2 regions of the Pseudomaricurvus sp. ABR4_320 genome follow, and region 2 is predicted to be linked to the other one. Evidence: predicted binding sites of a transcription regulator. Region 2 holds the regulator's gene; the other holds the start of a gene.
What was found. The regulator FNR, encoded in region 2, switches genes on or off when oxygen is low (the NO sensors DNR and NnrR bind a similar motif). The targets are predictions, from matches to a motif close to TTGATNNNNATCAA.
Positions count from the first base shown of each region.

Region 1: ACXAFR_RS26300 (FG-GAP repeat protein) is a predicted target of FNR. The motif match lies at 1,462-1,475, and genes of this name have one in related genera.

Region 1 is NZ_JBSWVF010000030.1:28,338-32,529, reverse strand. It holds gene ACXAFR_RS26310 (SDR family NAD(P)-dependent oxidoreductase) at 1-712, opposite strand, end outside; gene ACXAFR_RS26305 (oxidoreductase-like domain-containing protein) at 1,007-1,192, opposite strand; gene ACXAFR_RS26300 (FG-GAP repeat protein) at 1,718-3,553, shown strand; gene ACXAFR_RS26295 (hypothetical protein) at 3,847-4,192, opposite strand, start outside.
Region 2 is NZ_JBSWVF010000004.1:138,235-142,426, forward strand. It holds gene trhO (oxygen-dependent tRNA uridine(34) hydroxylase TrhO) at 1-114, shown strand, start outside; gene ACXAFR_RS09655 (hypothetical protein) at 328-621, shown strand; gene ACXAFR_RS09660 (DUF4202 domain-containing protein) at 729-1,316, opposite strand; gene ACXAFR_RS09665 (OmpW/AlkL family protein) at 1,495-2,202, shown strand; gene fnr (fumarate/nitrate reduction transcriptional regulator Fnr) at 2,304-3,074, opposite strand; gene ACXAFR_RS09675 (hypothetical protein) at 3,111-4,192, opposite strand, start outside.

The DNA.
Region 1 (4,192 bases), on a different contig from region 2:
TGAAAGTCGATTCGTCCGACAACAGCCAGCGCACGGCGCTCGCGATCTCAGCGGGTTGCCCAAACCGATTCATTGGGTGAACTGCGGCAATAGCCGCTTCCAATCCAGGGTCCTGAGCCACGGCCGCAGAGAGCATTGGCGTTAACGTCGCACCAGGCAGAACAGCATTCAGTCGGATACCTTGTGTCGCATAATCTATAGCCGCAGCACGGGTCAACCCGAGCACGCCGGCCTTGGAGGCACAATACTCAGAACCGTTCGGTATACCGACATTCCCCGTTGTAGAAGAGATATTAACAATACTACCTCCACCGGTTTTTAACAGAGCGGCAATTTCGTATTTGTTGCAGAGGAAAAGGCCTCTCAGGTTGATAGAGTGACACAGATCCCACTCTTCGAGGCTGAGTTCGTGCAGGGGTTTTCCTCTCTGGGAAACTCCGGCGGCATTACACGCACCATCCAACCGCCCAAACTGATCCACAGCCGCTGCTACAGCGGCGCAGGCAGCTGTTTCGCTACACACGTCTGAGACACAACTCTGGGCGATTTGCCCTCGGCCTATAATGGTATCGACAGTCGCTTGGGCATTCTCCGTATGGATATCTGCGATGGTAACTTTGGCTCCGGATTCGGCCAGGAGAAAGCAAACTTCTCTACCGATGCCACTGCCACCTCCAGTGACTAGAATTGATTTTCCTTCTAAACCTTGCATGGTCTACAACTCCCTGATTCTCTCGTTAGACTTTTTAGGAAAAATTAGGACTGCTTTTTCACCACGCTTTCCTAGCGTCCCCTTATTTACCAACGACAACCTGGAGCACATTTGGTTGCAAAAACGCACAAAGAAACACCTGAACTCACTCGAATTCCAGAGGATGGATCAGATTAGAGGGACGCTAGGAGCAACACTGAGCACGTAGAGTGTAGACTTTTTTGAAGGATCGAAGATTATCCGACGCTCTGTGGATTCGTCAGGTAAGCTGAAACGACGAGCAAAGCCTCTGCGCTAAAGCAACTCCCTTGAGTTTGAGTTTGAGTTTGACTTAGGCTTTGGCACCGGCTCTTCGTTATTTTGCAGTTTCCACGCATCTAACTGTTTATAGTAAGTATCCCACACACAGGGGCAACAACTACCACCACCACAGCATTCATTGGGAGCCGGCTTTTCGGGTTTTTCGATTATTTCAGACATGGAACTATTTGTTTTTCACTACTGCTGTCGAGTCAGAGGCCATAAAATAGCACAAAAAACGCCCACAAGCACAGCTCTAGCGGCGCATTGAGGGGCTCTAGGGAACAATGGCATGTCTTTTAAGAAGCTGGCTATCAACACGAAATCCAGGACTATTTGGATTTCATCAATACCGACGCTCTTTTGATACAGAAAGTGGTAACCCTTTTTTTAGTGAGAACCGTCATTGATAAAGAACTTATTGAGAAGGGACATCTGAAAAGCTCTTTTTGACGCAAGTAAAATTAATCGCCCATGTAGATAGCTTTCTTTTTATATAGGATCATAATGCCAACGGGCAGTATTGACACACTCGAGGACTAAAGGTAGGAACTGGCCAAGGAAGATTACATAAGAAATAATAGTGTCTTCATTCCAATTTATGATACAAATCTGTCGATCAGGCTCTGCCATCTACTATTCTACTCAGCTCCTCATTTGGTCTTGCTGGCAGCCCACTTTCGCTAACAATAACAGAGGCTTATCATGCATCGCTTTATTCGCTCACTATTAATCACCGCAATAGCCACGCTCTCGACCATTACCTTTGCTCAGTCCTACAAAGGCTATACGCTAGATCCAGAAACAAACATTATTAGCGGGCATGGACTTGACTGGTTACGCTGGACTGAAACCAAAGGCCAATCCGTCAATGAAGCCCTAGAGAATTACCCGGGTTGGAGATTGGCATCGAATGCCGAAATGGCAGACTTATTCAATGAATTTCGAGGTCGATTTCGGTTCCAAAATTTGGAGGACTATCGTAATTTCCTGCCCCTGGCATTCGGACCGGGAGAAAATACCTATTCGCGGATTTTTGTAGAGCTCTTTGGGGCGACTAGCTCTACGACGGGTGGCGATATGGATCCTTACGATTACGCAATGTATGCCAAAGCTAAATTTGGGAACGATGCCGACAATGATGGTTTTATTCGTTACGCCACCATGTCCGACGACTATTCAACCAATGATCAAGAATACGACGGCTACGCCAGTTTTTCCCGAGATTTAATCAATAAAAACAATTCTCCTGGCTGGAGTGATGCTGGCATTGCTCTAGTAAGGGAAAGCCAACCTGGCAGCCATCTAATTAAGATTGGAAAACCTCTAAAAATATACCCTTCTCATAGGATCTTTGGTACAGGGCGTTCAGAAAATTCTCTGAATGGTGGCGCAATCGACGTATACAAAGGTAAATATTTTGATTCAACTTTTGCACCATTATCCATACGGCCGGTTACATACTCCATAAAGAACCGTAACGGTGGTTGGGTGACGAAGCACTATTTCGGTCAAGATGATTTTGTTGCAGGGACACCCATTACAGCCATAGCAAGCTCAGGGCTATATTCGGTGATGGGCGCACCAGCTGCTTACAATGATGCCGGTGAAGCCTATATTTTTTCCCGTGATAGCGATGGCTCCTGGTCAAATCAGTTGACAATTAACGCGAGTGGAAACGGAAGTTCAGCACCACAATTAGGGTATTCGGTCGATATTTCCGGAGAACGCATCGTTGTCTCTGCTCCCAGTGACAACTCATATGGCTACGAAAATTCAGGAAGCGTTTATTTTTATACCAAAATTGGCGACAGCTGGAGTCTTGTTTCTCACGTCGATCAAGATGCCGAAAGTTCAGCAAACAATCGATTTGGCTGGGCAACGGCCATATCTAATCGCGATGCATTGATTACCGCCGTTGGTGGCGTTAGTGGGAATTCTGGAAGCGCGTATTTCTACCACGAGAATAACCGCGGAATTTGGATGAAAAAGCAGCTTGTGACTCCCGAAAATTACGCTGCGGAGGATGGGTTTGGGCAAGCCGTAGCAATGGACGGAAGATATGCCTTTGTAAGCGCTCCTTTCAAATCCCTAAACGGTGCTCCCAATAGTGGTAATGTTCATGTTTATCGCAAAACGAATAACGGGAGCTGGGTGGAGCAACAGATTCTAAGTCATCCAGAATCTGTCGCATCGAGCCACTTTGGTGAAACGCTTGCAGTAGATGACGACACTCTGCTAGTCGGCTCTCCATTTTCTGGGCCAGACGGCGCTGTCTATGTCTACAAGCGTAATAGCAACGGATGGTGGGCACATGCGGCAACACTAGGCCTCATAGATCACTCTTATTTCAATGGCGACGCCCAGGGGATAGGAGGCGCCGTAAACTATCAAAATGTTGTTGCGACAAAGACGATTGCTGTCCATGGTGACGATGCAATAGTCTCTGCGCCGTTACATGACTATGTCTACCCAATGTCTTCCCGAATTATACCTCGAGTAGGTAGAATGTGGTCATACGATCTGAGCGTTATCGAATAACTAAACCGCTTTTTTTGGCGCCCACCACCCAATGAAATTGAGCCTTTCGTATACTGTTGGGTGAAGGGCTTTTGTTGAACATAGCAACCGGGATTATAGAGCGGACGCCATAGAAAGTACCCATAGAGAGTACTCAGTCGAGACAGTTGGTAAAATAGCCTTCTTCAACCGGCGAATCAGTTTGTCGCTTTCATTAGGTCATTGTTTGAGTATTTGGCCTATAAACCCCCGCATCCCTACAACCCGCGGAAGCTTGTAACCTCAAAGCTTTGCTTCATACAACCTGGCACATCTCAAGCAGCCTGCTGCTGGGCTTGATCTCTCACACGCATGGACGCATGCACTCGATCCAACTCATGATGAAAGGGCCGTAAACTGTCGCCACGCTTAAACGCCTCTTTGTATCCACCAATGATCGGACTGTATTCGTCCTCCACAATGATCCAGTAGAGGTTAGATGCATCCGAATACAACGTTGACGAAGAGCAACGTAATTCACGCTCGTATTCCATCGCAGCCATAACAGATAACAGCAACGTCAGCGACAAAAAGCAATTCCGGCGAAAGGCCAGTGTGGAATCGATTTCGTGCTCATTCATGGCCTGAGGGCAGTAGCGAAATGTAAAATCTCGGCGATCA
Region 2 (4,192 bases):
GACGAGCAAAAACAGCGTTTTACTGAGCGACAGAAGCAGGTAAGACTGGCTCAAGCCCGTAATACGCAACATATTGGTGCGCCAGCACCGGCTCGACAGAAGCCAAAGGGCTAGCCGTCGACAGGCGGAGCGACCATTTACAAGCTTTAGTTTGTTTCGGGGAAAATTCTTTTAAAATTGACGTGAATAATTAGTTGCCGGGGCTTCGTTTGGCGCAAATTATATGGTCTAATAACTCCACAAATGTAAATTTATGTATTGCTGAGCCGGTCATGTGTCAGCAGTCCTTATTTACCCGCCGAGTCATTTTACCGTAGATGCATCATAATGGATTTTACTGCCTGGACCGTTGATCTGAGTAAACGAACTGCCACCCATGTCTGTGGATTTCAACTTCAGGTTGAAGGGGATCCCAAAGATCCAAATGCCGTTCACCCGGGAAAATTCCCTCCCAATCTGAGCAATATCGATAAAGTTCGCCTGGTAAGAACGGGCATGGAAGCGATGGTCAAAGCGGCTCGTAGTCGTAACCGCTCCTCGGATGGAAATCGCAAGCCGACCACCACTTATACAGCTCCTCCAAATAGACCAAAGCGCAACACGCTGCGTTTGAAAAAATAAGCGTGAATGCCGATCCTTAGAGCGGATTAAGCCTCAGCGTCTAGTTGGTGGGCGGGTATTAAACTCAATGCCGTTTTGCCTATGGGATGCTTGGGGGCAACCTTCCCTCAGGAAAGTGCTCTGCCGACCAGTTCTGCCAGATTGGGGGGAAGCGTCAATTGAAGTGCAACGGCGTGACCTTCTTCTGACATCTTAGGCCAAGTCTTTTTGACGATGTCGATGACTTTCTCGTCGTCGTGTCTGGCGGCAAATTCCTCAAAATAGTGTGATAAAAAAACGAGGCAGGCGACATCCTCCAAGGTCTGTGTGCCGGTATCTCGTTTAATGCCTTTCTTTTGCAGTAAATCACTGACCCTCTGTTGTTCTTCTTCCGTGTAATCGCAAGTTTGCATCAATTGCGATGTTAACTCAGCGTGGAATTGCGCAAGGCGAGTTCGCCAGCGTTTGTATCCGGCTTTGTCCATTGGAAAGTCGCTGCGTGGAATTTGCCAGCGCTGAATGTGCTGGGCTCGGCAGGCGATCTGTAACAACTCATCTGCATCCGGGGCGAAAGCATGCTGTACTTCGGTCATGCGAACGCCGTAAAGGTAGGCGGCGGGTATAGATTCCTGATCTACCGTAATTCGGTTTGGGTCTTCGTTGTTTTTTTCATCAATTAAAGAAAACAGACGTGTCAGTCGGCTAATGTCGGTCATAAATGTCTCTCGTTTTATATGGAAGGATGCTGTTGATCTGGCGCAACTGGCAACTAGGTGTCGAACACTTGAAGGTTGGTTGGGGAAAAATCGTTAATCCAGATCAAGGATCCTGCGCAATTTCTATTGTCTACTATACTCCGACAATGAGACGACTTCATACAGAGAGAGCCTTACTATGAGATCATTATTTTCCCCGTTAAAGCTGGTGGCTGCTGTGTCGGCACTGTGCGTGGCGGTACCGGCGATGAGCTTTGAAGCGGGAGACATTGTCCTCCGCGTAGGTGCTGCAACCGTTGATCCTCGTGAAGATAGCGACAATATTGCGCTTGATGGTACAACAGTGACTATAGGAGGGGCACCAACAACGATTGGTTTGGACAGCGATACCCAACTGGGGCTGACATTGGAATACTTCCTGACACCCAATCTTGGCGTAGAAGTGCTGGCTGCAACACCGTTTAAGCACACTGCCGTTCTTAATGGTGGGTTGGCCGGCGTTGGTGACATTGCAGATTTTACCCATTTGCCACCGACGGTAAGCGCGGTGTACCACCTAAATGATATGGGTGGTTTTCAACCCTACGTTGGCGTCGGTTTGAACTATACCTTTATTTATGAAGAAAATTTGGATAACAGCGCTGCAGGAGCTTTGGCCGGCTTAGGTTTAACGGGCGGTGATATCGAGTTGGAAGACTCGTTTGGTATTGCTCTGCAGGCCGGGGTTGATTGGCTGCTGGATGAAAAGTGGTTGGTTAATGCGTCAGTACGCTGGATTGATATCAGCACTGAGGCCGAAATCTCTTTTGATGGCGGTAGTAAAATAAAGGCCGACGTTGATGTAGATCCATTTGTCTACACATTGTCCGTCGGCTACAAGTTCTAAGAGAAATCAGTTAGCCTGCTCGTGGCAGGCTCTCTGTAAGGCATTAGGTGATCCGTAATAGCGTGACCACTTAATGCCGATGATAAGATAATAAAAAGACGCTAAGTGCAGGGATCTTCGACATTGGCGATTTGTTTTAAGGCCGCCATGTCTGTGATACCGATTTCCTTTTTGTCGACACTTAAAATGCCATTTTTCTGAAAACGGCTAAATACGCGGCTGACAGTTTCTATTGTTAAGCCCAGATAATTTCCAATATCCGCACGAGACATTGGCAGTCGAAACGACGTTGCTGATAAATGTCGGTTGTGGTTGCGTGTCGAAATACTCAACAATAATGACGCTACCCGCTCTTCTGCGCTGTTCTTACTCAGTAGCGTAATCAACTGCTGGTCAGATTTGATTTCCTTACTCATGAGCTGAAAAAAATGTCGCTGCAAGTTGGGTAGCTGCAGACTCAAATCTTCCAGGCGAGAAAAGGGGATTTCGCAAATCGCCGAGGTTTCTAAGGCGACCGCAGAATTGGAGTAGCGATTGGTAGCGATACCATCCATGCCCACCACTTCACCAGGCAGAAAAAACCCCGTTACCTGCTCTTGGCCATCGTTAGTGACGCTGACCGTTTTGATGGTTCCGGATCTCACTGCGTAGACGGATTGAAATGGCTGGTTGGCTCGATACAAATGCTCTCCTTTCTGCAGAGGACGTCCACGCTGAATGATCTGATCGAGTCGATCGATATCGTCAACATGGAGACTGATGGGGAGGCAAATCGCGTTCAGGCGACAGTCACCACAGGATACAGTTGGATTGTGATGGCACCGGCTGCCGACACCATTGGCTGAAGAGTCACTCGCAATACGGGAGGTCATACCATCGATTTCAAATAAAAAGGCTAAAGACAATTACTATTCTGCTATACCGGCTACAGCGGGTAAAGAGAAAATGTCCCCTGTTTGGGGGTATAAGATGGGCTTTAGCAGGTCACTCAATAAAAAAATGCCTTGTTGCGTAAGCTTAATCTGATTGTCGTGCTCGCTGTAGAGCGGCGTGTTATCGACCAAAGTCTGAGATTGCCATGCGGTTAGTAACTTTGCCAAAGCCGTGCCATAAGGGGGAATCTCCAGTTTATGAAAACACATTAATTCACGCGCCATCGCCAATTGTTGGGTGTGGGAGGGGCGTGTGTAAGGCTGGTTGGGAATCTCACTGTCGCGATAATTGGCAAAGACCGAAGCGTTGCGCCACGTGTTATGCAGTCCAAAACTCTCGGCGCCCGGGCCAAACGCCAGAATGCTGTTAACGCCCAAACCGTTGTAGCCAAACGGTGTCATCTGTATCGTTTTTTCGTGAAAGGCGTTGGCGGTTCGGCTTTTCGATTTTACTAGCCAATCGTTGCCCAACAACAGATATTGGTAGTCTTCTGCAAGCTTTAACAATGTGTCAAAGAGTTCGCGGCCGGCGTTTGTATGTGGCAAACAACGCCAATGGATCGCTGTTGGTAGTCCCGCACGAGAGTCCTCTAGTTTCGGTAAAAGTCTATGGATATCTGGCGATGGCTGCCAGGAGAGTAGGGACCAGCTGTCAAAACGAAAATCCGCAATCATAGCCAAACTGCGATCGATGAGTTTGTTGCTGTAGATGCTGCTGGGTAACTGCAGGCGTAGGTGATTAAAACCCAGGCCGCGAAACAAGGCCAAGCGGTCCGCGTTTAATGTCTCTAGGCTGCAGCTGAATTGAAAATCCACGTCCGGCGGGCTGGCCAATGGGAGTCTGCGTCCAAGTTGCCACATCAGTTGGGTGATGTCTGCGTCTTCCAGGCAATCCTGAGGAATATCCCATAGAATCCAAGGGATCTTAACGTTTTGCAGATCGTCTACCGGTTTGGTACTGCGGATGTGCATCTCTCGTGCAAGGGCGCTGGTTATCTCAGCGGAGGAATAGCCCCGCCAATCACTGCACTGGAGTGAGAGCATCACGCCCATGGCGC